DNA from 3 places in the Streptomyces roseochromogenus subsp. oscitans DS 12.976 genome. Region 3 is predicted to be linked to each of the others. Evidence: riboswitches for the same ligand, from Rfam matches in the RefSeq annotation. Region 3 holds a riboswitch; each other region holds the start of a gene.
The links. Region 3 has a riboswitch for cyclic di-AMP ahead of M878_RS65330 (C40 family peptidase). Riboswitches for the same ligand answer to the same signal wherever they lie in the genome.
Positions count from the first base shown of each region.

Region 1: another riboswitch for cyclic di-AMP. It lies ahead of M878_RS66250 (transglycosylase SLT domain-containing protein); the one in region 3 lies ahead of M878_RS65330 (C40 family peptidase).
Region 2: another riboswitch for cyclic di-AMP. It lies ahead of M878_RS74835 (LysM peptidoglycan-binding domain-containing protein); the one in region 3 lies ahead of M878_RS65330 (C40 family peptidase).

Region 1 is NZ_CM002285.1:3,831,655-3,836,760, forward strand. Features, by position in the region: gene M878_RS66240 (LolA family protein) at 1-466, opposite strand, end outside; gene M878_RS66245 (polyprenyl synthetase family protein) at 857-1,867, opposite strand; cyclic di-AMP (ydaO/yuaA leader) riboswitch at 2,512-2,685, shown strand; gene M878_RS66250 (transglycosylase SLT domain-containing protein) at 2,690-3,184, shown strand; gene M878_RS66255 (HAD family hydrolase) at 3,402-4,214, opposite strand; gene M878_RS66260 (FAD-dependent oxidoreductase) at 4,348-5,106, opposite strand, start outside.
Region 2 is NZ_CM002285.1:5,823,418-5,828,523, forward strand. Features, by position in the region: gene M878_RS74830 (LysM peptidoglycan-binding domain-containing protein) at 1-820, shown strand, start outside; cyclic di-AMP (ydaO/yuaA leader) riboswitch at 1,003-1,177, shown strand; gene M878_RS74835 (LysM peptidoglycan-binding domain-containing protein) at 1,182-1,871, shown strand; gene eno (phosphopyruvate hydratase) at 2,226-3,506, shown strand; gene M878_RS74845 (FtsB family cell division protein) at 3,640-4,116, shown strand; gene M878_RS74850 (DUF501 domain-containing protein) at 4,146-4,679, shown strand; gene M878_RS74855 (Ppx/GppA phosphatase family protein) at 4,699-5,106, shown strand, end outside.
Region 3 is NZ_CM002285.1:3,616,177-3,621,282, forward strand. Features, by position in the region: gene pcrA (DNA helicase PcrA) at 1-1,577, opposite strand, end outside; cyclic di-AMP (ydaO/yuaA leader) riboswitch at 1,842-2,011, shown strand; gene M878_RS65330 (C40 family peptidase) at 2,019-3,212, shown strand; gene M878_RS65335 (tellurite resistance/C4-dicarboxylate transporter family protein) at 3,365-4,330, shown strand; gene M878_RS65340 (hypothetical protein) at 4,334-4,687, opposite strand; partial or broken gene M878_RS96360 (hypothetical protein) at 4,949-5,106, shown strand, end outside.

The DNA.
Region 1 (5,106 bases), 220 kb from region 3:
GGCTGTACTCGGAGCCGCTCTCCAGCAGCGACAGCTTCTGCTTCTCCGGGCCGTCGGCGGCGACGCGCAGCGTGTGCGTGCCGGAGACGAGCGAGGTGAGCTGGGACTGCGGGTCGGCGGAAGAGCCGTCGCCGGAGCCCTTGGCGGCGCCGGAGGCCAGGTTGTTCTCCAGGCCGCCGAGGTTGGGCAGGCCCAGGTCGGTGCTGACTCGCACGGTGCCGGACAGCTGCTGCACGTCCGACTTGGCGATCTTCTCGATGAGCTGCTTGGCAGTGATCTTGGGCAAGTCGGGGTCACCGGAGGCGGCGAGCGCCGGGACCAGCCCGATCGTGGCCGCAGCCACCCCCACCACCGCGACCGGGACCGCGTATCGGGCGGCCTTGCGGCGTCCGGCGCGCGGGTCCTCGTCCCGAGCGGCGTCCGCTCGCGCGGCGTCCACTGCGTCGTCGGATTCGTACGGTGCCATGTGTGCCTTACCTCCGTCGTCGGCGGCGGCTGTCCTCACGTTGGTCCACCAGAGCCGCCATTCTCACCCGAATCGGTGAGGAGTGGTGATTTCCGTGGCTTCCATCTCACCAAATCAGCCTTGAGGAAGCGTCAGACCACGGAGCCAACTCCGTGTACGACTGCGGTATGACATGGAGGGGCGGTCGCTCCCCCGACCCGTAAGGGTCTCACCGGAACGAACGGGGCCGTAAGGGGTCGCACGTGGCCGTACGACTGGCCGCACCGCAAGGCGTGATCCATGGTGGCCGTCGGCGGCCGACCGGGGGCCGACATGAGGCGAGCCGACACGGCCGACCGGGCATCGGCCGCCGCGGTCAGCCAGGGGCCGGCCGAGATGATCGGCCGGGCGTCAGCCGGCGCGGTGAACCACCGCGTCACACAGCTCCATCAGCGCCGCCTTGGCGTCGCACTCCCTGAGCGGCGCCAGCGCGGCCCGGGCCTCCTCCGCGTACCGGACGGTGTCCCGGCGGGCCTGCTCCAGCGCGGGGTGCGCGCGCAGCGCGGCCAGCGCCTCGGCGTGCCGGGCGTCGTCGCTGAGGTCGGAGTCGAGCAGCTCGCACAGCGCGATGTCCTCGGGCAGGCCGAGCCGGGCCGCCCGCTCGCGCAGCCGGAGCACGGGCAGGGTGGGGATGCCCTCGCGCAGGTCGGTGCCGGGAGTCTTGCCGGACTCATGCGAGTCGGAGGCGATGTCCAGGACGTCGTCGGCGAGCTGGAAGGCGACCCCGAGCCGCTCGCCGTACTGGGTGAGCACATCGACGACCGTCTCGTCGGCGCCCGACATCATCGCGCCGAACCGGCACGAGACCGCCACCAGCGAGCCCGTCTTGCCGCCGAGCACGTCCAGGTAGTGCTCGACCGGATCGCGGCCGTCCGAGGGGCCGGCGGTCTCCAGGATCTGGCCCGTGACCAGCCGCTCGAACGCGAGGGCCTGCACCCGGACCGCCTCGGGGCCGAGGTCGGCGAGGATCTGGGAGGCGCGGGCGAAGAGGAAGTCGCCGGTGAGGACCGCGACGGAGTTGCCCCAGCGCGTGTTGGCACTGTCCACACCGCGCCGCACGGCCGCCTCGTCCATGACGTCGTCGTGGTACAGCGTGGCGAGGTGGGTCAGCTCCACGACCACGGCCGACGGCACGACGCCCGGAGCATAGGGGTCGCCGAACTGGGCCGCGAGCATCACGAGCAGCGGCCGGAACCGCTTCCCGCCGGCTCGCACGAGGTGCTGCGCGGCCTCCGTGATGAACGGGACCTCGCTCTTGGTGGCCTCGAGCAAGCCTTCCTCGACAGCCGCCAATCCGACCTGGACATCGGCTTCCAGAGCCTGGTCCCGCACGCTCAGCCCGAACGGCCCGACGACGGTCACGAGGGGTCTCCTGTCTGCTGGTGTCTGCTGGCGATTACACGGTTTGTCGATAGGTCGCTGCCATCACTCAAGTCAGCGTATCCGGTCCTCTTTCGATCACCGATAGCGCCCACCGGTCCAGCCCAGGCGGTATCAGATCATGACCGGTATGTTTTTGATCAAGTGCTAATAACGGACATTTATCGACTTAACAGGAATCCGCCCACTTTGTCGCGAACCGAGAGGCGAGCGGAGTAACACGCACGCCTCCCTCCGCACCCCCATCCCGCACACCCCTCCCGGGCAGCTCCCGCTGCAACCCTTCTCGTGGACGCGACCACCACGGCAACGACGGGCATCGCGCCACAGGCTCCACCACCCAGCCGAACCATCCAAATCCCCTATGTCCACTTTGCCTTATTTTGTCACTTCGTGAGTTGGGTCACTGGCACCCACCCGCACCCCCCACTGACCCGACATCCCTTCCGCCCTGCCGCGTCGGCGAGTTGAGAATTGGCAACCGCAAAGGATCAAGCACCCTATAGGGCACAGAACAAGGTCAAATAGTGCTTTCTGTGAATCAGGCCCTTGTTCCCGACATGTGCTCTCGCATACGTTCCCGGCCACCGGGCGGACGCCGAATCCTGCCGCCGCCCGCGTAACCCACTCGACGAACTGATTCATACGGCAGGAGCGGGGGACCCAGGTAAGTCGCCGGACCGGAACGGCACACGTCGCACCGGAACGGCTAGGGGTGAAGCCGTGCCTTTCCCGAGGCACGGCCGGGCACCTCCCCGCCCGAACCCGACAGCTCACCTCGCAGGCGTCGGAGAGGACTTCCCCATGCCTGCTTCCGCTCAGCACCGCCGTACCCGGACCAACCGTCTCTTCCGCACTTTCACCGTCCTCGGCACCGGTGCCGCCGTCCTCGCCCTGCCGCTCATCGGCGCCACCAGCGCCTCCGCGGCCACCGGCACGACGACCACCAAGGTGGCCTCCACCACTCGCGCCGGGTACTCGAACAACCTCGACGGCTGGATCCGCGAGTCGCTCGCGATCATGGCCCAGAAGGGCATCCCGGGCAGCTACAACGGCATTTACCGCAACATCATGCGGGAGTCCTCCGGCAACCCGCTGGCCATCAACAACTGGGACTCCAACGCCGCCGCGGGCACCCCGTCCAAGGGCCTGCTGCAGGTCATCCAGCCGACCTTCAACACCTACCACGTGGCCGGTACGGCGTTCGATCTCTACGACCCGGTCGCCAACATCACCGCGGCCTGCAACTACGCCGCCGCGCGCTACGGGTCGATCGACAACGTCTACAGCGCGTACTGACAGGCCCCGCCCGTCCGGCGGACCGGAATGACCCCGGCCGTCCGGCGCGTACCCGCACCTGACGGACGGGGGCGTGCCGGGCGGCCGCCGGGCATCCACCGGGCCTGCCACGGACGGCCACGCACCGATATGCCGGTCAGCCGGTCGTGTACCGATGTGCCGGTCGATCGGTCGCGTACTGACGTGCCGGTCCATCGGTTGTGTACTGATGTGCCGGTCAGTCGGTCGGGAACAGTTTTTCGAGGACGACCGCGATGCCGTCAGCCTCGTTCGACAGGGTGATCTCATCGGCCACCGCCTTGAGTTCGGGATGTGCGTTGGCCATGGCGACCCCGTGTCCGGCCCAGTCCAGCATCGGGATGTCGTTGGGCATGTCGCCGAACGCCAGGGCCTGCTGTGCGGCGACGCCGAGCCGCTCGGCGGCCAGTGCGAGACCGGTCGCCTTGGTCACCCCGGACGGCTGGAGTTCCACGGTCCCCGGCCCCGACATGGTGACCGTCGCGAGCGAGCCCACCACCACGCGCGCGATGGCGGCCAACTCGTCGTCGGACAGGGTGGCATGGCGCAGCAGCACCTTACTGATGGGCTCGCACCACAGGTCGTCGCGCCGGCCGACCCGCACCGCGGGCAGGGTCGGGTGCGGCATGAGATAGCCGGGCTCGATAAGCGTGAGCCCGTCGACACCGTCCTGGTCGACAGCCGCGTAGACCTGCCCCACCTCCGCCTCGATCTTGCCGAGCGCGGTCTCGGCCAGGTCCCGATCCAGCCGCACCGACCACAACAGGCGCCCGGATAGGGCGTCGTAGACCTGTGCGCCCTGCCCGCACACCGCGAGTCCCGTGCAGCCGAGGTATGCGAGGAGAGGCCGTACCCGCGGGGCCGGGCGGCCCGTCACCACCAGGTGCCGGGCACCGGCCCGCGCCACCCGCGCGAGCGCGGCGAGCGACCGTTCGGAGACGGTGTCGTCGCCGCGCAGCAGCGTTCCGTCCAGGTCGGTGGCGATCAGTGCATACGCGGGGGAGGCTGCCATGATCAGAGAATACGGATACCGCGCCCCGCCGACTCATCTTGTCGTCCTGCGTACTTACGTACTGATCAGCCCAAGTGGTGCCCGCCGCCTCCTTGATGACGTCCTCAAGCGCTCGCTCCGGCCCCCCGCGGATTCAGCCGTGGGCCGCCGCCAGGTGTTTCGTCAGCCGTGGGGAGGCGAACTCCGTGCCGCAGACGAAGCGCATCACCGGGCCGTACGACGACGCCGCCGGCAGGCCGGTGAAGTACAGACCGGGCACGGAGGAGACAAAGCCAGGGCCGACCTTGGGCGTTCCGCGGCTCACCGCGAGCCGGGTGCGCAGTCCGGGACCGAGGAAGTCCATCGCCGCGATGTCGACGCGGTAGCCGGTGGCCGCGATGACATGGTCGGCGGTGAGCCGCTCGGCGCTCCCGCCGTGCGTGCGCACCGTGAGGACGGGGCTGCCGTCCGCCGCCTCGGCGGCCACGACCCGCTCGACCTCCTGTACCTGCACGGCGCTCTCGAAGCGCTCACGCAGCCACCAGGCGCCGAGCGGTCCGAGGACGCGGCGGACCAGGTGGTGGCGGGTGGCCTCGGGCAGATAGCGGTAGGGATGCGGGTAATAGCTGAGCGCCCACAGCGACCACGCGTTGCCGAAGGGGGACTCGGGGCGCAGCTTCGGCTGCTCCCAGGGCGGGGCGCCGAAGGCGACCCGGCCGCGGCCGCGCGCGACGACACGCACGCGTGCCCCCGCTTCGGCGGCGAGCGCCGCCGTCTCCAGCGCGGACTGGCCGGCGCCGACCACGATCAGCTCCTTGCCGGCGAACCGGCTCAGGTCGTGGTGCTGGGAGCTGTGCGAGACCGGGCCCGTGGGCGCCGGTCCGTCCGCCGCGGCTCCCGCGAGCTCCGCCGG
Region 2 (5,106 bases), 2.2 Mb from region 3:
CGCCGGTCTGACCTCCCACTCCGGTTCGGTCGACGTGGACCCCGGCGTGAGCGGCTCCGGTGGGTCCAGTGCCGGGTCCGGCTCGTCCGGCGGCTCCGATCCGTCCGGTCTGCCGGATTCGTCCTCCTCCGGATCGAGCTCCGGCTCCGGTTCCGGCTCTGATTCCGGCTCCGGTTCCAGCTCTGACGCCAGCCCTGGCGCCGACTCGGGCTCCGGCTCCAACTCCGCCTCCGGTTCGGATTCCACCGGGCCGGATTCTCCCGGTCCGGATGCCTCCGGCTCCTCCTCGTCCGGCGCGACCGCCACGCCGGCTCCCGGTGCGAGCCCGGGCAAGGGTGCCACCGGGACCCCGGAGGCGACCGACGGCTCCACCGGTGCAAGTACCCCCAAGTCCGACAAGGGGGACGAGACCGGCTCGACCGGTGACGAAAGCCGGCAGGGGGGTGACAGCTCGCCCACGGCGACTCCCGGCACGGATGAGTCGGACAATTCCCAGCAGACCAGCGGCTCTTGGAGCCTGGTCGACACCGGCACGCTCAGCAGCGGCGGACGTCACCGTGGCGAGAGCGCGGACGAGAGCGCGGGCGCAAGCGCGGCAAACGGCCAGAACGCCCCGCGATCCGGTCGTCATGCCGACCGCGAACGGGACACCTACACCGTCCGCGAGGGCGACTCCCTCACCTCCATCGCCGACTCTCTTGGTGTCGACGGCGGATGGCATGCGCTCTACGCCGCCAACCAGAAGGTCATCGGCGCCGACCCGAACCACATCACCGCCGGTCAGACCCTGAAAGTCACGGGCGAAAAGGACGCCGAGTAGCGGGAGTTGACGCCCCGCTTCGCGCCTAATGTCCGGTTTGGCGAAAGTGTGGGATGAGTCTCAGAAGCCCTGATCGTCTTTGAAATTCCCTCGATCACCTGTCTACGGTCAGGACCGCTCGTCACCACGAGCCCCGGCAGCCGTAACGCCGAATCCTGCCAGCGGTTGCCCGGGAACAGTCGTCGCGTCATGCGCCGTAGGCAGGAGCGGGGGACCCAAGGTAAGTGCTGGAACCGGCAGTTGACGCCGGAACCGGCTTGGGGTGAAGCCGCAGGCCCGCGACAGCGGGCGTGCGGCCGGGCAACTCAACCGGCCCGAACCCGACAGCTCACCTCGCAGGCGTCGGTGAGGGGATCGATCCATGCTGTTCTCCGGCAAGGGCAAGCACCGTCGTCCGTCCAAGGCCGTCCGGGCCGTCGCGCTCGTCGGTGTCACCGGCGCCGCCGTAGCCGCCCCGCTCATGGCGGCCGGCAACGCCTCGGCCGCCACCGCCTCCGAGTGGGACACCGTCGCCCAGTGCGAGTCGGGTGGCAACTGGTCCATCAACACCGGCAACGGCTTCTACGGCGGTCTGCAGTTCTCCGCCTCCACCTGGGCCGCGTACGGCGGTACCGCCTACGCCCCGGCCGCCAACCAGGCCACCAAGGCGCAGCAGATCGCCGTCGCCGAGAAGGTCCTCGCCTCGCAGGGCAAGGGCGCCTGGCCGGTCTGCGGCACGGGCCTGTCCTCCGCCGCGTACAACGGCTCCGCCCCGAGCACCACCTCGTCGAGCAAGAGCACCGGCACCACCACCCGCTCCACCGACCAGCAGGCCGCCACCCGCTCCGCCGAGCGCACGGCCCCGGCGAAGAGCAAGACCGTCACCACCCCGACCGGCAAGAAGGTCAAGAAGGGCGACGGCGAGTACAAGGTGGTCAAGGGCGACACCCTCAGCTCCATCGCCGAGAAGCACCACGTCGCCGGCGGCTGGCAGAAGCTGTTCCAGCTGAACAAGGACATCGTCGAGGACGCCAACCTCATCTACCCGGGCCAGCAGCTGCACCTGAAGTGACACATCCGGCTCCGGCCGGATCCACGGCGCCCTCACATCGCCCCCCACACTGAAGCTCCCGTGAGGGTCACCCCCCGTCCCCACGGGCTCCCCGCCCCGGCGCGTGTTCCCCCGTACGCGCCGGGGCGGGGTCTTTTGTTTCGCGCCACGTTTCCCCACTCTTCAGTCCGGGATCATCGGAACCCCCCTTTGTTCCATCGGTGAACAATGGGTACCGTCTGCGTGTCCCTCTCCGTCCACGGGACGGTCGGTCGGTGGCTGATCCCCCGGAGACGGTTAGGCTCTAGTCGCAAGGCACAGCCGTAAGGCACACCACCTCGCACTTCCAGCGTCACATCCAAGAAGGAGATGCTCGTGCCGTCCATCGACGTCGTCGTAGCCCGGGAAATCCTGGACTCCCGAGGCAACCCCACGGTCGAGGTCGAGGTCGGCCTCGACGACGGCAGCACGGGTCGTGCCGCCGTGCCGTCCGGCGCCTCGACCGGTGCCTTCGAGGCCATCGAGCTGCGCGACGGTGACCCCAACCGCTACCAGGGCAAGGGCGTCGAGAAGGCCGTCCTCGCCGTCATCGAGCAGATCGGTCCGGAGCTGGTCGGCTACGACGCCACCGAGCAGCGCCTGATCGACCAGGCCATGTTCGACCTGGACGCCACCGACAACAAGGGCTCGCTCGGCGCCAACGCCATTCTCGGCGTCTCCCTCGCCGTCGCCCACGCCGCCTCCGAGGCCTCGGACCTCCCGCTCTTCCGCTACCTGGGCGGCCCGAACGCGCACCTGCTGCCGGTGCCGATGATGAACATCCTGAACGGCGGTTCGCACGCGGACTCCAACGTGGACATCCAGGAGTTCATGATCGCCCCGATCGGCGCGGAGTCCTTCTCCGAGGCCCTGCGCTGGGGCGCCGAGGTGTACCACACGCTGAAGAAGGTCCTGAAGAACAAGGGCCTGTCCACCGGCCTCGGCGACGAGGGCGGCTTCGCCCCGAACCTCGGCTCCAACCGCGAGGCCCTCGACCTCATCATCGAGGCCGTCAAGGAGGCCGGCTACGCCCCCGGCCAGCAGATCGCCCTCGCGCTCGACGTGGCTGCCTCCGAGTTCTACAAGGACGGCAAGTACCTCTTCGAGGGCAAGGAGCGCTCCGCCGCCGAGATGACGGAGTACTACGAGGAGCTGGTGGCGGCCTACCCGCTCGTCTCCATCGAGGACCCGCTGTTCGAGGACGACTGGGCCGGCTGGAAGGTCATCACCGACCGCATCGGCGACAAGGTCCAGCTGGTCGGCGACGACCTGTTCGTCACCAACCCGGAGCGCCTGGCCCGCGGCATCGAGGAGGGCACCGCCAACGCCCTGCTGGTCAAGGTCAACCAGATCGGCTCGCTGACCGAGACCCTGGACGCCGTCGAGCTGGCCCAGCGCAACGGCTACAAGTGCATGATGTCCCACCGCTCCGGCGAGACCGAGGACGTCACCATCGCCGACCTGGCCGTCGCCACCAACTGCGGCCAGATCAAGACCGGCGCGCCGGCCCGCTCCGAGCGTGTCGCCAAGTACAACCAGCTGCTGCGCATCGAGGAGATCCTCGACGACGCCGCGGTGTACGCCGGCCGCAGCGCCTTCCCGCGCTTCAAAGGCTGAGCCCGTAGAGGGTAAGGCTTAGCCAGTCGTACGTACGTCCCCGTACCCGGTCCCGTACCGTGTGCGGGGACGTACGCGCGTGTGCAGTACACAGGACGACGTGTGCAGCGCACAGGACAAGGGGAGGCGGGACATGGCCGTGAAGGACCGGGACCGGTTCTCCACCGCGACCAGGCTGCGGCTGCTCGGCGAGCAGACGGCGGCCCGGGTCTACCGTTCGCAGACCAAGCGGCAGGACCGCCGCTCCAGGCTCACCGGCCGGGCGGCCCTGCTCGCGCTGGTGCTGTGCTCGATGATCGTCGCCCTCGCCTACCCGATGCGGCAGTACGTCACCCAGCGCGCGCAGATCTCCGACCTCCAGCGGCAGCAGGAGCAGGCCCGTAAGCGGGTCGAGCAGCTGCGCGACCTCAAGGCACGCTGGCAGGACGACTCCTACGCCGAGCAGCAGATCCGGCTCCGGCTGCACTATGTGATGCCCGGGGAGACCGGGTACATCGTCGTGGACCCGGGTGCGGCCAAGCAGTCCCGCTACGACCTCAGGGCCGCCCACCGGCCCTGGTACGCGAACATCTGGGACGGGGTCGACAAGTCCGACGCCTCCGACCAGTAGCAATCGATAGAAAGCCACCTGAAGCAGTCATGGAAACGCCCCCGCCGCCCACTCCGCGCACCGAGCCCACCGATGCGGACGTCGAGGCCTTCAAGCAGCAGCTCGGCCGTCCGCCGCGGGGCCTGCGGGCCATCGCGCACCGCTGTCCCTGCGGCCAGCCGGATGTCGTGGAGACCGCGCCGCGGCTGCCCGACGGCACGCCCTTCCCGACGCTGTACTACCTGACCTGCCCGAAGGCGTCCTCCGTGATCGGCACTCTGGAGGCGAACGGCGTGATGAAGGAGATGACCGAGCGGCTGCGGACGGATCCGGAGCTGGCCGCCGCGTATCGCTCCGCGCATGAGGACTACATCCGGCGGCGGGACGAGATCGAGGAGCTGACGGGGTTTCCGAGTGCGGGGGGTATGCCGGACCGGGTGAAGTGCCTGCATGTCCTGGTGGCCCACTCGCTGGCCGCCGGGCCCGGTGTGAACCCGCTCGGCGACGAGGCGATCGCGATGCTGCCGGAGTGGTGGGCCAAGGGGACGTGCGTCGTGCCGTGTGCCGACGCCGCGGACAAGTAGAGAGAAGAGGGGCCTCACCATGACCCGCGTCGCCGCCATCGACTGCGGTACCAACTCCATCCGGTTGCTGGTCGCCGATGTGCACCCCGAGACCGGTGAACTCGTCGATCTGGACCGCCGGATGACGATCGTGCGGCTCGGCCAGGACGTCGACCGTACCGGCCGGCTCGCTCCGGAGGCGCTGGAGCGGACCTTCGCCGCCTGCCGTGCGTACGCGGAGATCATCAAGGAGCACGGCGCCGAGCGCCTCCGCTTCGTGGCCACCTCCGCCTCCCGCGACGCCTCGAACCGCGACGACTTCGTGCGCGGCGTGCTGGACATCCTCGGGGTCGAGCCGGAGGTCATCACCGGCGACCAGGAGGCCGAGTTCTCCTTCACCGGTGCGACCAGGGAGCTGATGGGTCGGAGCGACGTGACCAAGCCGTAT
Region 3 (5,106 bases):
CGCTTGAGCGCCTGCGGGAAGCTGATCTTCTCGCGCTGGGCGAGGGCGTCGACCATCGCCTCGGCGCGCTCGCCGATGCCGCGCTTGGGGACGTTGAGGATGCGGCGCAGCGGGACGGAGTCCTCGGGGTTGGCAAGGACGCGCAGGTAGGCGAGGACGTCCCGGACCTCCTTGCGCTCGTAGAAGCGGACACCGCCGACGACCTTGTAGGGCAGGCCGACGCGGATGAAGACCTCTTCGAAGACACGGGACTGGGCGTTGGTGCGGTAGAAGACCGCGACATCGCCCGCCCTGGCCTCGCCCGCGTCGACCAGGCGGTCTATCTCGTCGGCGACGAACTGGGCCTCGTCGTGCTCGGTGTCGGCGACGTACCCGGTGATCCGCGCGCCCTGGCCGGCGTTGGTCCACAGGTTCTTCGGGCGGCGGGACTCGTTGCGCTCGATGACCGCGTTGGCGGCGGACAGGATGGTCTGCGTGGAGCGGTAGTTCTGTTCCAGCAGGATCGTCGTCGCGTTCGGGTAGTCCTCCTCGAACTGGAGGATGTTGCGGATCGTCGCGCCGCGGAAGGCGTAGATCGACTGGTCCGCGTCACCGACGACACAGAGTTCGGCGGGCGGGAGATCGTACTCGCCGGGCGGGGTGTCGCCCTCCTCGGCGGAGCGTTCCCCCGTGCCGACAAGTTCCCGTACCAGTGCGTACTGGGCGTGGTTGGTGTCCTGGTACTCGTCCACCAGGACGTGCCGGAAGCGGCGGCGGTAGTGCTCGGCGACGTCCGGGAAGGCGCGCAGCAGGTTGACCGTCGTCATGATCAGGTCGTCGAAGTCGAGTGCGTTCGCCTCGCGCAGCCGCGACTGGTAGAGCGCGTAGGCCTGGGCGAGGGTCTTCTCGAAGCCGTCGGCGGCCTGGGCGGCGAAGTCCTCCTCGTCGATCAGCTCGTTCTTCAGGTTGCTGATCTTCGCGCTGAACGACTTCGGCGGGAAGCGCTTGGGATCGAGGTCCAGGTCACGGCAGACCAGAGCCATCAGGCGCTTGCTGTCGGCGGCGTCGTAGATCGAGAACGACGAGGTGAAGCCGAGCTTCTTGCTCTCCCGGCGCAGTATGCGCACGCACGCGCTGTGGAAGGTCATCACCCACATCGCGTTCGCGCGCGGGCCGACGAGATGCTCGACGCGCTCCTTCATCTCGCCGGCGGCCTTGTTGGTGAAGGTGATCGCGAGGATCTGGCCCGGGTGCACATTCCGCTCGGCGAGCAGGTGGGCGATGCGGTGGGTGAGCACACGGGTCTTGCCGGAGCCGGCGCCGGCGACGATGAGCAGCGGGGAGCCGGCGTGCACGACCGCGGCGCGCTGGTTCTCGTTCAGCCCCTCCAGGAGGGCGGCCGCGTCGAGCGCGGGGCGCGGGGCGCCGTCGCGGTAGTAGGCGTCCCGGTCCGGCGGCGCGTCGAACTTCCCGCCGAACAGATCGTCCGGAAGCGGCTCCGGAGCGTGATCGTCCTCGGGCGGTGGCGGTTGCTCCTCCTCGTGCCCGCGAGGGGTCTGGAGGTCCGCCAGGAAGCTGTCGTCAAAGAGGCTGCTCATCGCTCTCCGAGTCTAGGGCGCCCCACCGACAACCGGTCGCCGTCCCCGGAACATGGCCGGTTCGAGCGAGAGTTGATCTTCACAGCCGCCGCAGAGCCCATCTCCCGCTCACGCTGCGGAACGACCCGATGACACAGCTGTGAAACCGCCCCCAGGTCACAAAAATGTATCGGACATATCACGCACCAACCTTCACAGGAGTCACACGAGTTGGCTAGCGTGCGATCGGGCCGTACGACCCCTACCGGCGAACCTCGCCGGGCCGCACGGCCTCCGCCGAGTCCGGCGTGCCCGCGTGGCGCCCGGAGCCGGGGACCCACCGATCCTGGGGTGAATCGGCCGACTCCCGCCCGGGACGACGCCGTAGGGCAACCCTTCCGAACCGCCGCCCGAACCCGACAGCTAACCCGGTAGGCGGCCCATTGGAAGGAGTCGCCTCCCTTGGCGTCGCATCGCAAGCCGCGCCCCGGCGGGACCATCGGGGCGGGCCTCCGCACCCCCGCCCTCGCCACCGCCGCCCTCACCTCCATGGCCGTGCTCTCGCAGAGCGCCGAGGCCGCCCCGGGAACCGATCACGCCAAGCCGAGCCTGGAGGAGGTCGAGAAGAAGGTCGACGACCTCTACCGCCAGGCCGAGTCGGCGACTGACAAGTACAACGCGGCCAAGGAACGCACCGGCAGACAGCGGGGACGCGTCGACGCGCTCCGCGACGACGTCGCCCGGCGCACCGAACGCCTCAACAAGGCCCGCGAGGAGCTGGGCTCCTTCGCCGCGGCCCAGTACCGCTCAGGCATGGCCGCGCCCCCCACGGCCACTTTCCTGCTCGCGGACAACCCGCAGGACTACTTCGACGAGAGCCAGCTGATGAACCGGCTGACCTCGCGGGAGAAGAGCGAGGTCGACGCCTACATAGGCGAGCAGGCCGCGACCATGAAGAAACGGCGGGAGGCCGCGGAGAGCCTGCAGACCCTCACCGATTCGCAGCACGACCTGCAGACCGCCAAGGCCACCGTCCAGAAGAAACTCGCCTCCGCGCGCGAGCTGCTGTCGCAGCTGACCGCCCAGGAGAAGGCGCGGCTGGCCGAAATCGAGCGGAAGCAGCAGGAGGAAGCGGCGCGCAAGGCGGCCGAGCTGGCGAAGCGGCAGGCCGAGCAGCAGCAGGCCGGCTCGTCGTCGTCCTCGTCCACGGGGTCCGGATCCGCTTCTGGAACTGGTTCTGGTTCTGGTTCGTCGACGGGCTCCGGCTCGGGCGGCTCCTCGACGTCCGGCTCGTACGACACGAAGGCCGAGAAGGCGATCGCCTTCGCCCGCTCGCAGATCGGCAAGCCGTATGTGTGGGGCGCCACAGGGCCTGACTCCTACGACTGCTCGGGCCTGACCCAGGCCGCCTGGAAGGCCGCCGGGGTCACGCTTCCGCGCACCACGTACGACCAGGTCAACGCCGGCACCACGGTCTCCCTGGCCAGTGCCCGGCCGGGCGACCTGGTCTTCTTCTACGACGACATCAGCCACGTCGGCGTCTACATAGGCAACGGCATGATGATCCACGCCCCGAAGCCGGGCGCGTACGTCCGCGAGGAGTCGATCTACTACGGCGGCGCATCGATCATCCACAGCGTGGTCCGACCGGGCTGACCGTCGCCGGGCTCGGGGTACGTGCCGGCCTTTCGTGCTCCACGCGCGCGTGGGCCGCAAGAACACCGGTACGCACGCGTGGCGGTGCTTTTGCGCTCCACGCGCGCGTGCCCTTCCCGGGCAGGGATCACTCGGCTCCCTAGCATCGGCGCATGCCCGGCATCTCAGGTCTGCGTGCGTGGTGGGCGGACCGGCCTCCCGCGGCCGGGGCCGCCGTGATGGCGACCGGCGTCCTGTCGGTGGGCCTGCGTCTGACCGGCGCCGAGGCTCTCTCCCGGGTGACGTTGGCGATGGCCTGCGTCGCCTGGGTGGCACTGGCCGCCGACTTCGTCCTACGGCTGTTCGCCGAGCGGCAGCGCTGGGTGGTCGAGGCGGGCAGCCCCGGCGCACTCGCCGCCGTCGCCGCGACCACAGTGCTCGGCACCCGGATCTCGGCGCTGGGCCGGCAGACCCTGGCCGAGGCTCTGCTGGCGCTGGCGGCGCTGCTCTGGCCGGTGCTGCTGCCTCTGGTCGTACGGCACTGGAGGCGGCGCATGCCGGGAGCGGTGTTCCTGTGTTGTGTGGCCCCACAGGGGCTGGCCGTGCTGGCGGCCACGCTGGCGGCGGCCGAGAGCAGGGCGTGGCTCGCGCACACCGCACTGGTGCTGTTCTGGCTGGGTTTGGTGCTCTACGGCTTCGCGCTGGCCCACTTCGACGTGCGGCAGGTGCTGGAGGGGGCGGGCAACCAGTGGATCGCGGGCGGGGCGCTCGCGATCTCCGCGCTGGCCGGGGCGAAGCTGCTCGTCGCCGGGGACGATGCGGGCCTGTATCTGTGGGACGACGACGATCGCGGTGTGCTGCGCGCGGTGACAGTCGCGCTGCTCGTACTGGATCTGGCCTGGTATCTGGTGCTGCTGGCCGCCGAGGCGGTGCGGCCCCGGCTCGGCTATGACGAGCGGCGGTGGTCGACGGTGTTCCCGATGGGAATGACGGCGGCGGCACTGTCTGCCGCGACCGCCGTCGGTTTCCCGTGGCTCAGGTGGCCGGGACGGGTGCTGCTGTGGGCGGCGGTGGCGGTGTGGCTCGCGGTCGCCGCGGGTGCGGTACGCGCGGCCCGCACCGCCGGCGGGGACGGATGACCGTCAGGTCCACAGCACGGCGATGAAGATGTTCGCCGCGGTCAGCAGGCCGACCGTCCCGAACGCGCCCTTGTCGATCTTCTCCTCGTCGCGCTTCACATAGACGAGCCCGAGGATCACGATCAGCAGCGCCAGCTTGATGCCGATCTTGATGGTGTTGACGTGGTGGTGGTCGGCCTGGTTGAGGCCGACCAGGACCACGCCGGTGACCAGCATGGTCAGCGCGCCGTGCAGCATCCCGGGCACGAACCGGGCCGTGCCCTGGCCCATCGCCTTCATCTGGGTGAGGAAACCGCCGAGCAGCGCAGCGATGCCGATGATGTGCAGGCCGACGAAGAGATGGATGAGTACGTCCATGGGGCCGGAGCCTAATTCGTCGGTAACAGCCCCAGGGACGGCAGGGTGCCGTTCTCGGGATGTTCGAGTGGTGAGGGCTGGCACGCCTCGTCGGAGCTGGGCTCGCGAAGCCTTTGGTCAGACCGTGCGGTCGGTCCTCACGCTCGTGGTGGTGGCGGTCGGGTGGGCGTCGGGCGGATGCCTGTTGCGTGGCTGGCCTCGATGCCTCGGGTTAGACCGGAGGCGCCTGGCGTCTTCGCGGCCGCCACCACGAGCGGTGTTGACGCCCGGGACCCCAAGGCGTACGCGGGCTCATCACCGATCACCCGAGCCTCCGGCAAGAAATCCAGCGTCACCCGCCGACGCGTGAAGAACGACCGGCTCAACCACGCCGACTACCTGTGAACCTTCGCCGCCCTGACCGCCCCCGGATCCAAGAC